Regions from separate parts of the Buttiauxella sp. AC038 genome, predicted to be linked through region 3. Evidence: predicted binding sites of a transcription regulator. Region 3 holds the regulator's gene; each other region holds the start of a gene.
What was found. The regulator CRP, encoded in region 3, controls carbon source genes, mostly activating them, when cyclic AMP is high. The targets are predictions, from matches to a motif close to ATGTGANNNNNNTCACAT.
Positions count from the first base shown of each region.

Region 1: cytR (DNA-binding transcriptional regulator CytR) is a predicted target of CRP. The motif match lies at 2,596-2,613, and genes of this name have one in related genera.
Region 2: udp (uridine phosphorylase) is a predicted target of CRP. The motif match lies at 2,644-2,661, and genes of this name have one in related genera.

Region 1 is NZ_CEEDCQ010000001.1:4,867,635-4,871,985, reverse strand. It holds gene hslV (ATP-dependent protease subunit HslV) at 1-232, opposite strand, end outside; gene ftsN (cell division protein FtsN) at 447-1,424, opposite strand; gene cytR (DNA-binding transcriptional regulator CytR) at 1,514-2,548, opposite strand; gene priA (primosomal protein N') at 2,714-4,351, opposite strand, start outside.
Region 2 is NZ_CEEDCQ010000001.1:4,762,805-4,767,155, forward strand. It holds gene ubiE (bifunctional demethylmenaquinone methyltransferase/2-methoxy-6-polyprenyl-1,4-benzoquinol methylase UbiE) at 1-43, opposite strand, end outside; gene rmuC (DNA recombination protein RmuC) at 217-1,623, opposite strand; gene udp (uridine phosphorylase) at 1,758-2,519, opposite strand; gene AC0IXI_RS22520 (dienelactone hydrolase family protein) at 2,790-3,614, shown strand; gene metE (5-methyltetrahydropteroyltriglutamate--homocysteine S-methyltransferase) at 3,658-4,351, opposite strand, start outside.
Region 3 is NZ_CEEDCQ010000001.1:404,329-408,679, reverse strand. It holds gene AC0IXI_RS01880 (phosphoribulokinase) at 1-646, shown strand, start outside; gene AC0IXI_RS01875 (OsmC family protein) at 667-1,071, opposite strand; gene crp (cAMP-activated global transcriptional regulator CRP) at 1,387-2,019, shown strand; gene AC0IXI_RS01865 (YccS/YhfK family putative transporter) at 2,209-4,293, shown strand; gene argD (bifunctional acetylornithine/succinyldiaminopimelate transaminase) at 4,297-4,351, opposite strand, start outside.

The DNA.
Region 1 (4,351 bases), 4.5 Mb from region 3:
CAACCGCAGCTTTCACCAGGTGGCCCTGGTGCATTTCTAGCTTGCGCTCAAACAGTTCGAATAGGGTAAAGGCATCCGCAGTGCCGCCAGCAAAACCGGCAATCACTTTGTCGTTATACAAACGACGTACTTTTTTAACGTTGCCTTTCATTACAGTATTGCCGAGCGTGGCCTGACCATCACCACCGATTACGACATGGCCGTTACGGCGCACACTTACTATTGTTGTCACGAGCAGACCCCTTATTGCATCAGCTATACCCGTCATAATTCAAGTTGCAGTTGCGTTGGCTGCTTTCAGTCACCCGAATCACTTACTTGAGTAAGCTCATCGGGACTCCTTCTTTTGCCGCCTTCCTTCAACCCGAATTATTTAGGGTAGAAATATGATCCCCAAAATGTGTTTGGGGTTGAATGCAATTATAGATGGGGGGATTTTGGGGGTTTCAACCCCCAGCACCAAGACGAATACAGTTAGAGTGGCCTGCCATCTTCAACTGGCTAATTGTACCGTCAGCTTTCTCTTTGCCCTTGATTGGGCCAATGACGACGCGGTTCCAGCCATTGTTGGTGGTAATGCGTGAATCAAAACCTTCGAAAGCAAGCTGCGCACGGACAGTTTCTGCCTGTTCGGCACCCTTGAAGGAGCCACACTGTACCATCCAGCGTTTCTCATCTTTCGGCTTGTCCTGAGGTGCCGGAGCCTGTTTGACCACTTCTTCACGGGTAATCGGCGCTGCTGGTTGAGCGGTTTGCGCCGCTGCACGCTGTTGAGTATGCGGCGGTGTTTGCAGCAAATCTTGATACGGCTGCTGAGATGCCGTGGTGCGTTGTTGCTGCTGCACCGGGCGTGGCTGCTGTGCTACAGGCTGTGATTGCTGAACAGGCCGCGGTTGTGCCGTAACAGATTGAGTATTGAATTGTTGCTGTTGGGCTTGCTGCTGCTGAATAATTTTTTGGCGCTGCAAGGTGCTCTGACGCTGTTCCGGCGTCTGCTCATTCCACGGCACTTCGTTCAACTGAGTAGGTTGCTGGCGCATATCGGCCTGCATCTGCTCCAGTAACTGGCGCTGTTCGCTGGTGAGCTGATCTTTATTCTGCACTTCACCACCGGCAGATGGTTCGGTTGGGGCACGCACACCCGTCTGGCGATTTTCCAGTTCTTTGATATAACGCCAGCGCTCTTCCGGTTTAGGTGGCAGACCATTTCCTGTGACTTTATGGCCAGGCAGGGTTTCGCTTTCATCTTTTTTATGATGAGTAATGAAGTAGAGAGCACCAATAAAGGTCACCAGAACGGCGGCCGCAATTGCGACCATTGTCGGCGAGACAGATGGTAGGCTGCGTTGCTTACTGCGGGTGTTACTTTTCTTACGCCGCGTACCTGCCGATTGCCCGCGGCGTACATAATCTCGTTGTGCCACTATTGATTCGCTATATTTTATTCGTTTATCAGCCCGCCATGTTACTTAATGGATATCCCTTTGACCAGAATCCAGTGTCCTAAAGCGGGTCATTTTCTACTGCCAGGTGCGCTGGTGGAGCCTCGTTCAATGAGTTCACAGTCCAGCAAACGCGAACCACTACTCACGGTGTGCCCGTTAAGTTGATCCAATAACAACAGCATAGCTTCCCTCCCGATATCAAAACGGGGTTGAGCTACGGTGGTGAGCGGTGGGTCACAGAACTGTGAAAGTGCGATGTCATCAAAGCCCATAATCGATAAGTCTTCCGGCACGCGTAAGCCATTTCGCTTGGCCTGAGACAGTGCGCCCAGCGCCATCACATCGCTATGGCAGAACACCGCAGTCGGCGGGTTTGGCAGCGCCAGCAGCTGCGACAATGCAGCGGCACCGGCTTCATAGGTAAAGTTACCACGCGCAATGTAGTGCGGATCAATTACTGCACCCGTACGACGCAATGCCTGGATATACCCCTGCAAGCGATAGTGGCAAAGCGGCATCTCTTCTGGGCCTGCAATACAGGCAATTTTTTGATGGCCGAGCTGCTGTAAATAATAAACAGCATTAAATGCGGCCGTAAGGTTATCAATATGAACCGTAGGCAGTTCCAGCTCAGGAGCAAATTCGTTTGCCATTACCATCGGCGGTAAATTGCGTTGTTCTTCAATGCTGGCATCAAAGGGAAGGCGTGAGCCGAGCAGCAGCATGCCATCAATCTGCTTGGTGATAATCAGATTAATGAAGGTTTTTTCCTGCTGATTTTGGTGGGCGCAATCGCCAATCAGCACCAGGTAGCCCTGTTCGGCAGCCGTCACTTCGATACCGCGGATGATTTCGCTAAAGAAGGGGTCGCAGATATCCGGGACAATAACCAGAATGGTGCGTGATTCATTACGCTTTAGATTTCGCCCCAGGGAGTGGGGTAAATAACCTACGGCTATTGCCGCTTGTTCCACACGATTACGAGTGCTCTGCGATACTTTGTCCGGGTTCATTAATGCCCTGGACACCGTTGCAGTTGAGACTTTCGCCTGAACAGCAACATCTTTCATGGTTGCATTGGCAACCTGATTCTTCGGCTTCAACTTCTTCTCCTCGCGTGCACTGTACAGGTGCTGACAACGTCCGTGGTGTCTGACCATGTCCACATTCTTAGCAGAAATTGATGTTCGTTGGTTACAGTTATTTCATTAAAAGTGTGATGGTTGTTGAAATTTTCGATCCGCTTCGCATAACCACAGGGCTTTGTGCTAGCCGTCTATTGGATCAACATCCAGCGTCCACTTCACTTTGCGTGATTCCGGTAAAGTATTGACCAGCTTCAACGAATGACTGACCAGGCGTTGCAGACGCGCGCGCGAAGGGTGTTGCAGCAGAATTTGCCAACGGAAACGCCCACCGCGTTTGGGTTGCAAGCATGGCACCGGACCCATAACCCAGAGCTGATCATCTCGTAAAGGGCTGGACTCAAGCAGGTTTCGTAACTGCTGCAAGAAGAGCGGCGCCTGATGGTTATTTTGGTCTTCTGCGCGGAACATGATGTGGCTGGTAAACGGCGGCAAGAATACCGCCTGGCGCTCTTTCAGTGCCTGGTTTGCGAAGTCGTCATAACCTTTGGAGAGAAGCGTTTGTAATAAAGGATGCTCAGGATGGTGAGTTTGCAGCATGACTTCGCCTTGCTTACCGGCGCGTCCGGCGCGGCCAGACACCTGGACATAAAGTTGTGCAAAACGCTCCGCTGCGCGGAAGTCAGCCGAAAACAGTGCGCCATCGACATCGAGTAAAGCTACCAGAGTCACATCCGGGAAGTGGTGGCCTTTCGCGAGCATCTGCGTACCAATCAGAATACGAGCACCGCCGCGATGGACTTCCGCCAGTTGCTGCTCAAGCGCACCTTTACGGCTGGTGGTGTCGCGGTCAATACGCGAAATCGGCACGCCCGGGAATTCCGGTGTCAGGCTATGTTCGAGCTGTTCCGTTCCCATACCGACAGGAACCAGATTGGTGGAGCCACAATGTGGGCATTGCTGAGGAATAGCTCTTTGGCTGTCGCAATGGTGGCAACGTAAATGACGCTGGCCCTGATGATAGGTGTAGTAGTGATCGCAGCGCGGGCACTCCGCTATCCAGCCGCATTCATGGCACAGCAGAGCGGGAGCAAACCCGCGGCGGTTAAGAAACAGGATCACCTGGTTGTCAGCTTTAAGATGCTGGCCAATTTTTTTGATAAGCGCAGGCGCCAGGCCGGATTTCAGTGGCTGGCCTTTTAAGTCCACCACTTGCTGTGTTGCCGGGCGCGCATTACCGGCGCGTTTTGTCAGGCGTAACTGGCGATATTTTCCCAATTGAACGTTGTGCAATGTTTCAAGGGCGGGGGTCGCTGAGCCGAGGATGATGGGAATATCTTCCGCATGTGCACGGTACACGGCTAAATCACGAGCGTGATAACGCCAGCCTTCATGCTGTTTGTAAGAGCTGTCGTGCTCTTCATCTATAACAATGACGCCAAGTCGGCAAAACGGTGTGAACAGGGACGAGCGGGTGCCAATCACAATCGCTGCTTCGCCGCTACGAGCTTTTAACCACACAGCAAGACGCTCACTGTCATTAAGCCCGGAGTGCAGCACTTCGACCGGAGCGTTAAAACGCTCACGGAAACGGGCAATGGTTTGTGGCGTCAGGCCAATTTCAGGGACCAGAACTAGCGCTTGTTTGCCTTGTGCCAGCACGTTTTCCAACACGCTAAGATACACTTCCGTTTTGCCTGATCCGGTAATACCCGCAAGTAACCAGACCGCAAAATGGTCGGCAGAACTGTGGATAGCGCCGATAGCAGTAGCCTGCTCGGTGTTCAGCCGTAAGCGCTCGCCTTCAACGGAATAGCTATC
Region 2 (4,351 bases), 4.4 Mb from region 3:
TGCGAAAGCCAAAGTGTGTTGTTTCCTGGGATTCTTCAACCATCTCAATGCCTGCTTATCCAAAAAATGTTCGTGAAGTGTAACAGAATGAGCCCTAAAGCCCTATGCTTCAAGCTGCAGGGGTGTTGGCTGCACTCACAAACCCCAGTCACTTACTTTAGTAAGCTCCTGGGGATTTGTTCCTTTGCCGCCTACCTGCAACTCGAGTTATTCTTGCTACAAACTGTTTTCCATATTCTTCTCTTCGTCGTTTTCATGCTCATGGCGCTCGATATTATCGCCTTCTTCAAGTCTGGCCTGTTCGACTAAATCAGGATTAATCTCACGTTTAACCTCAACGCCCAGACCACGAAATGCATCTGCCTGGATGAGAATATTGCCGCGCCCGGAAGAGAGTTTTTTCATCGCCTGGCGGTAATTATCCTGGGCTTTATCGAGGCTTTGACCAATCGCCGACATGTCATCAACAAAGAGGCGCATTTTGTCATAGAGTCGGCTGGCACGTTCGGCAATTTGTTGCGCATTCCGGCTCTGGTGCTCATAACGCCACAAATTGGCAACCGTTCTTAATGCCACCAATAATGTGGTTGGGCTAACGAGCATAATGTTATTTCTGAGCGCTTCGCTGATCAATTCAGGCTGGCGGTCGATCGCCAGTAAAAATGCGGGCTCAACCGGGATAAACATCAGCACATAATCCAGCGACCGCAGCCCAGGCAACTGCTGATAGTCTTTACGGCCCAGCATGCGAATGTGGTTACGCACCGCTGCAATATGCTCGTTGAGGGCAATTTCACGAGTTACGTCGCCGTCACCGTTGTAGTAACGCTCATAGGCCACCAGCGTCATTTTGGCGTCGATAACCACATCTTTGCCTTGTGGGAGGCGCACAATGACATCCGGCTGCATGCGGCTATTATTTTCTAGCTGAATGTTTACCTGAGTTTCGTATTCATACCCTTCGCGTAAGCCAGACGCCTCCAGCACCCGCGTCAACACAACCTCACCCCAGTTACCCTGGGTTTTATTATCCCCTTTCAGGGCTTTGGTGAGATTGAGCGCCTCTTGCGCCATTTGCGCATTCAATTGCTGAAGGTTACGAATTTCGTGGGTTAGCGTGTGGCGTTCGCGAGCTTCCTGCCCAAAGCTTTCCTGAACCTGGCGGCGGAAACCATCCAGTTGTTCGCGCAGTGGTGAAAGCAACCCATTCAAGCTTTGGCGGTTTTGTTCTTCAACTTTACGGCCACTGTGTTCAAAGATGCGGTTAGCGAGGTTTTCAAACTGTTCACTCAGGCGCTGTTCGCTGTTGAGCATCTGGCGATGTTTGTCATCAGCATTAAGACGAGTTTGTTCAAGCAGCGTGGAGAGTTCGCGGATATCCGCTTCTTGGGCACTGTTAATTTCAAGCTGAGTGCGCAACTCGCGGTTGAGTTGCTCGCATTCTTCTTTCCAGTGCTGGTTTTGCTGTAACTCCTGCCGTGCAGCAGTCAGTTCGCCGTAGATTTCTCTTTGTTCTTCATGCAGTGCGGATTGCCGCCCGGCCGCCCGCAAACTTGCCAGCAACCAACCAGTCAGAACCCCAACCAGCGCAATACCGAGCCCGAATAAAATAGAAATATCCACAGTCACTCCAACAAGCCATGCCAGACACCAGCAAAATAAAATTGTGCTGTATAAATGTCCAGATGAAAAGGAGTTTACTGCGAGACGTTACGCAAAGCGTAAAAATTAAGCCGGCTTGCACCGGCTTTGGGGGACTAGATCAGGCGGCGAGCTGCTTCCACGACGATTTTCACCGCATGGCTTTCCGTTTTCTTCATGGTCTCAGCGTTCGGGATCTCTTGCTGAGTACGGTTCACAATCACACCCGCAACCATACCCGCACGCAGGCCCTGGCTTGCACACATGGTCAGAAGTGTTGCTGATTCCATCTCGTAGTTCATCACGCCCATCTGCTGCCACTCTTCCATAGAGCCTTTGTAGCGATTCACTACACGACCTGAGAAGGTGTCGTAACGCTCCTGGCCAGGATAGAAGGTATCTGAAGACGCCGTTACACCAATGTGAGTCGTTGCGCCGATAGATTTCGCGGCTTCAACCAGTGCAGTGGTACATGCAAAATCAGCAACCGCCGGGTATTCCATTGGAGCAAAGTGCAAGCTGGCACCGTCAAGGCGCACAGAAGCAGTTGTCACCAGAACATCACCAACATTGATATGTGGCTGAATTGCACCGGTAGTCCCGATACGCAGGAAAGTACGAATCCCCAGCTGTGCCAGTTCTTCCACCGCGATAGAGGTTGATGGACCACCAATACCGGTGGAACAGACGATAACTGGCTTGCCGTCTAACTCAGCACGCCAGGTAGTAAATTCACGGTGGGCAGCCAATTTGACCGGCTTATCCATCAGCACAGCGATTTTTTCAACTCGCTCAGGATCGCCCGGGACGATGGCAAGTGTTGCCCCTTGCAGATCGCTTTTAGTGAGGCCGAGGTGAAAAACATCAGACTTGGACATAACAGACTCCTGCATTGAATAGGTTGGCTTACATTGCAATGGGGGTACTGTACAGAACCCTCGCAAAGAATTTCGTGACGCATTTCACTTTGAATCAAACAAGTTACATTATTTTCAACTGAAACAGTGATGAAAATCACACTTAAATGGGTGGCGCACATAGTTCTGATATTGAGAAGAAGGCGACTAAACAATCCACCAGCAACTCGAAGAATAACGGGGAAAAGCTATAGTTATCGCACTGCGCTAATTCTGGTAAGGAGAATGCCAATGAAAGAAGAACATATAGGTAAATCACCGGGCGGGCATTTTGCGCCAGCGGCCTCCCCTCTTGCTTCAACCGTATTGCATACCCCAGATGATGCTATTCATGCAGGGGAAACCTCAATTCCTACGCAGGGCGAAAACATGCCGGCGTTCCATGCCAGACCAAAAGGGGCGGAAGGCCCACTGCCGATTGTAATCGTGGTGCAGGAAATTTTCGGTGTGCATGAACACATTCGTGATGTTTGTCGCCGCCTGGCGCTGGAAGGGTATCTGGCAATCGCGCCAGAGCTCTATTTCCGCCAGGGTGATCCCAATGAGTATGCCGATATCCCTACCCTTTTCAGCGAGCTGGTTTCAAAAGTGCCCGATGCACAGGTGCTCGCGGATCTTGATCACGTCGCTAATTGGGCGGCAAGAAACGGTGGTGATGCACATCGTTTGATGATGACAGGGTTTTGTTGGGGTGGCCGAATAACGTGGCTGTATGCCGCACACAATCCGCAGTTGAAAGCGGCTGTGGCCTGGTATGGAAAATTAGTGGGCGAAAAGACATTAAACTCCCCGCATCACCCAGTCGACATAGCAGTCAATTTGAATGCGCCAGTGCTTGGGCTTTATGGCGGGCAGGACACGGGAATTCCACAGGATACTGTGGAAACAATGCGCCATGCGTTGCGTGCCGCTAATGCCAACGCAGAAATCATCGTTTACCCGGAAGCAGGACATGCTTTTAATGCGGACTACCGCCCGAGCTATCATGCAGATTCAGCCAAAGATGGCTGGGTGCGGATGCTGGCGTGGTTTGCACGCTTTAGTGCGAAGAAGTAATGCAGTTAATTAAGGGGGAAAGATTCCCCCACTTCTTACTTTATTAAGCTTTACGCAAATTCTGCGCAGCCTTCACCATATTCGCCAGTGCCTGGCGAGTCTCCGGCCAGCCACGGGTTTTCAGGCCGCAGTCTGGGTTCACCCACAAGCGCTCTGCCGGAACGCTTTCCGCCGCTTTCTTCAGCAATGCTTCAATCCATTCCACGCTCGGTACGTTCGGTGAGTGAATGTCATATACGCCCGGCCCAATTTCATTCGGATATTCGAACTCTTTAAATGACTCCAGCAGGTCCATATCGGAACGCGAGGTTTCGATGGTGATCACGTCTGCATCCAGCGCGGCAATGGAGTCCATGATGTCGTTGAACTCGCAGTAACACATGTGCGTGTGGATTTGTGTGTCATCACGCACCACGGCGGCATTCAGGCGGAAGGCTTCCACGCCCCACTCCAGATACGCCTGCCAGTCGGAACGGCGCAGCGGTAAACCTTCGCGCAGTGCGGGTTCGTCGATCTGAATGATGCCGATGCCTGCCGCTTCGAGATCCGCCACTTCATCACGCAGCGCAAGGGCAATTTGTTTGGCGATGGTTTCACGGCTCACGTCTTCACGCGGGAATGACCAGCACAGAATCGTCACCGGGCCGGTCAGCATGCCTTTTACCGGTTTGTCAGTCAGGGATTGCGCGAACGATGCCCATTCCACAGTAATGGCTTCCGGGCGGCTGATATCACCG
Region 3 (4,351 bases):
GCTTGAACAGACGTTCATTGAGTACGGCAGAACCGGGCAGGGTAAGTCACGCAAGTATCTACATACTTACGATGAAGCCGTACCCTGGAACCAAATCCCCGGAACCTTCACGCCATGGCAACCATTGCCAGAACCCACTGATGTTTTGTTTTATGAAGGTTTGCACGGCGGTGTAGTTACGCCACAGCACGATGTGGCTAAGGCCGTCGATTTGCTGGTTGGTGTAGTACCGATTGTGAACCTGGAGTGGATACAAAAGTTAGTGCGCGATACCAGCGAGCGCGGGCATTCCCGAGAAGCGGTAATGGATTCTGTGGTTCGTTCTATGGACGACTATATCAATTACATCACACCGCAATTCTCCCGCACCCATATCAACTTCCAGCGCGTTCCAACTGTTGATACGTCTAACCCATTTGCGGCTCGCGGCATCCCTTCTCTGGATGAAAGTTTTGTGGTGATTCATTTTCGCGGGCTGGATGACATCGACTTCCCGTATTTGCTTGCCATGCTGCAAGGGTCGTTTATTTCCCACATCAATACTTTGGTGGTGCCGGGCGGCAAAATGGGTCTGGCAATGGAATTAATTATGACGCCGCTCGTTAAGCGACTGGCGGAAGGGCGAAACATTAATCAGGGCGGCTAATCACCGCCCTGTTTTACACACTAAGCATCAATCACTTCATAGCTATGAGTAACGTTGACCGCTTTTTCAAGCATCAGTGCTACAGAGCAGTATTTCTCAGCAGAGAGGTCTACTGCGCGGGAAACTGCAGCATCTTTTAGCTCTTTGCCTGTCACGATGAAATGCAGATTGATGTGCGTAAACAAACGCGGAGCCTCTTCACGGCGCTCAGAGGTCAATTTCACTTCGCAGTCGGTCACGGCGTAGCGGCCTTTTTGCAAAATAGAAACTACGTCAATTGCACTGCAACCGCCAACGGACATCAGCACCATTTCCATTGGGCTTGGTGCTTTATCACCAGAATTGCCATCCATAAGGATCTGGTGCCCTGAAGCGGACTCGCCCAGGAAGGTAAACCCTTCAACCCATTTCACTCGTGCCTGCATGCTGCTTACTCCTGTAGAAAAATTACCTTTCAGAGTACGCAGATTCAGCAAATCTGGCAACGGAAGGCGACATGCGTCAAGCTGAAACGAGACAACAGGAGACACTTGCCAAAAGCTATGCTAAAACAATCCAGATGCTACATCGATACATTGACGTAATGCATGTATGCAGAGGACATCACTAATTACAGGCAGCAAGAATGACTTGCATGCCATCTCCCCAAGGTGGGGAATATTCTAATTACTTGCAACGCCAGACAGGATGTTTAGCGTCCTGTCGTTGGTAGCCAGTTATAAAACAGAGGATAACCGCGCATGGTGCTTGGCAAACCGCAAACAGACCCGACTCTCGAATGGTTCTTGTCCCATTGCCACATTCATAAGTATCCATCGAAGAGCACACTCATTCACCAAGGTGAGAAAGCAGAGACGCTGTATTACATCGTCAAGGGCTCTGTGGCTGTTCTGATTAAAGATGAAGAGGGCAAGGAAATGATCCTCTCCTATCTAAATCAGGGCGATTTCATTGGTGAGTTAGGGCTGTTCGAAGAAGGTCAGGAACGTAGTGCCTGGGTTCGTGCTAAAAGTGCCTGTGAAGTGGCTGAAATTTCTTATAAAAAATTCCGCCAGCTGATCCAGGTCAACCCAGATATTCTGATGCGCCTGTCTTCACAAATGGCTAGCCGTCTGCAAGTTACATCTGAGAAAGTGGGTAATCTGGCATTCCTGGATGTGACTGGTCGTATCGCGCAGACGCTGCTGAACCTGGCTAAACAACCTGATGCAATGACCCACCCAGACGGTATGCAGATTAAAATTACCCGTCAGGAAATCGGTCAGATCGTGGGTTGCTCTCGCGAAACTGTTGGTCGTATCTTGAAAATGCTGGAAGATCAAAATCTGATCTCCGCTCACGGTAAAACGATCGTCGTATACGGCACTCGTTAATCTCCGTCTAAAAAATGGCGTGTTGCTTCATAACACGCCTTTTTTGTCTCTACACTTCCCTCACTTGCTCTAAATAATTCATGTTGCAGGTAGGCGGTAAGCTCAGGAATCCCCAGGAGCTTACTAAAGTAAGTGACTGGTGTGACTGAGTACAACCAACAACCCTGCAACTTGAAGTATGACGAGCAAATGTGGCGACGGCTGATCTACCATCCTGAAGTTAACTACGCACTGCGGCAAACGCTGGTGCTGTGCCTTCCGGTGGCAGTAGGTTTGCTCGTCGGCGATCTCCAGTCTGGCCTGCTTTTCTCGTTAGTTCCTGCCTGTTGCAATATTGCGGGCCTTGATACTCCACATAAGCGCTTCTTCAAACGTCTGATTGTTGGCGGCAGCCTTTTTGCCATCAGCAGTCTGATCATGCAGCTTTTATTACTTTATACCTCCGTACCGTTGCCGGTGATATTGGTCGTGATGGCGCTCTTGCTTGGGGTCACGGCAGAAATCAGTTCCTTGCACGCTCGTCTGCTTCCCGCATCACTCATTGCTGCCATATTTACACTCAGCATGGCCGGAAATATGCCGATTTGGAAACCGATGGTGCTGTATGTCTCCGGTACGATTTGGTACGGCGTATTTAACTGGTTTTGGTTCTGGATGTGGCGCGAGCAGCCGCTGCGGGAATCATTGAGCCTGCTCTATCGGCAGTTGGCAGATTACTGTGAAGCAAAATACGGCATGCTGACTCAACATACCGATCCGGAAAAAGCGCTCCCTCCTCTGCTGGCTCGTCAGCAAAAAGCGGTGGATCTCATTACCCAATGCTACCAACAGCTTCATATGCTGGCGGCAAACCAGCAAAACGGCTACAAGCGTTTGCTACGTGCATTCCAGGTAGCACTGGATTTGCAAGAGCACATCTCGGTAAGCCTTCACCAACCAGCTGAAGTTCAGAAGCTCGTCGAGCAAAGCCATGCAGAAGCGGTTATTAGATGGAATGCTCAGACCATCGCGGCGCGCTTACGCGTACTGGCTGACGACATTCTTTACCATCGTTATCCACAGCGTTTTACGATGGAAAAACAGATCGACGCCCTTGAGAAAATCGCCCGTCAGAATCCAGATAACCCGGTTGGGCAATTTTGCCATTACCACTTCAGCCGTATCGCTCGCGTGCTACGCACCCAACGCCCGCTGTATGTCCGTGATTTAATGGAAGACCGGCAACGCCGTTTGCCACTGTGGGCGGCATTGAAAAGTTATTTATCGTTGAAGTCAGCGGCGCTTCGCAACGCAGCAAGATTGGGTGTGATGCTCACGATAGCCAGTCTGTTGGGTGCATTTTTACATCTGCCCAAGCCCTACTGGATTTTAATGACGGTAATGTTCGTGACGCAAAACGGCTACGGTGCCACACGAGTTCGTATTCTCCACCGTTCGGCGGGCACCATTGCAGGCCTTGCCATTGCAGGTATTGCGCTTCACTTCCACTTCCCGAAAAGCATTGCTCTGGGCGCGATGCTGGTCATTACGCTGGTGAGCTATCTGTTTATTCGCAAAAGCTACGGCTGGGCGACGATAGGCTTTACGGTGACCGCCGTTTATACCCTGCAATTGATAACATTAAGTGCCGAGCAGTATATCGTCCCTCGCCTGATAGATACGTTGCTAGGCTGCTTGATAGCCTTTGGCGGCATGGTGTGGCTGTGGCCACAATGGCAGAGTGGCTTGTTACGCCAGAACGCCCACGATGCGTTGGAAAGGGATCAAAATGCAATTCGCCTGATTCTCAGTAATGACCCCGAACCAACGCCGCTCGCTTATGAACGTATGAAGGTCAACCAGGCACATAACGCCCTGTTTAACTCCCTGAACCAGGCGATGCAGGAACCTGGGTTTAATTCGCATTATCTGGCGGATATGAAACTGTGGGTGACGCACAGTCAGTTTATTGTCGAGCATATTAACGCAATGACGACTTTGGCTCGCGAACACAATATGTTGACGCCAGATCTTGCCCAGCGCTATTTGCAGTCATGTGAAATTGCGCTGCAACGATGCCAACAGCGGCTTCAGTATGATGGGCCTGGGGAAACCAATGATGCGAATATTCTGGACCCGCTAGAAGGGCTTCCAAACGGGCCATTAAGTACGATGGAACAGCATTTGCAGAGGATACTGGGCCATCTCAGCACCATGCATACCATATCTTCGGTTGCATGGCGTCAACGGCCACATCACGGAATCTGGCTGAGCCGCCTGCGGCGCTCAGATTGATGATTATCCGTTAACGATCTTCGCAACGGCTTTGGCAAAGCGCGCCATACCGTCAGCG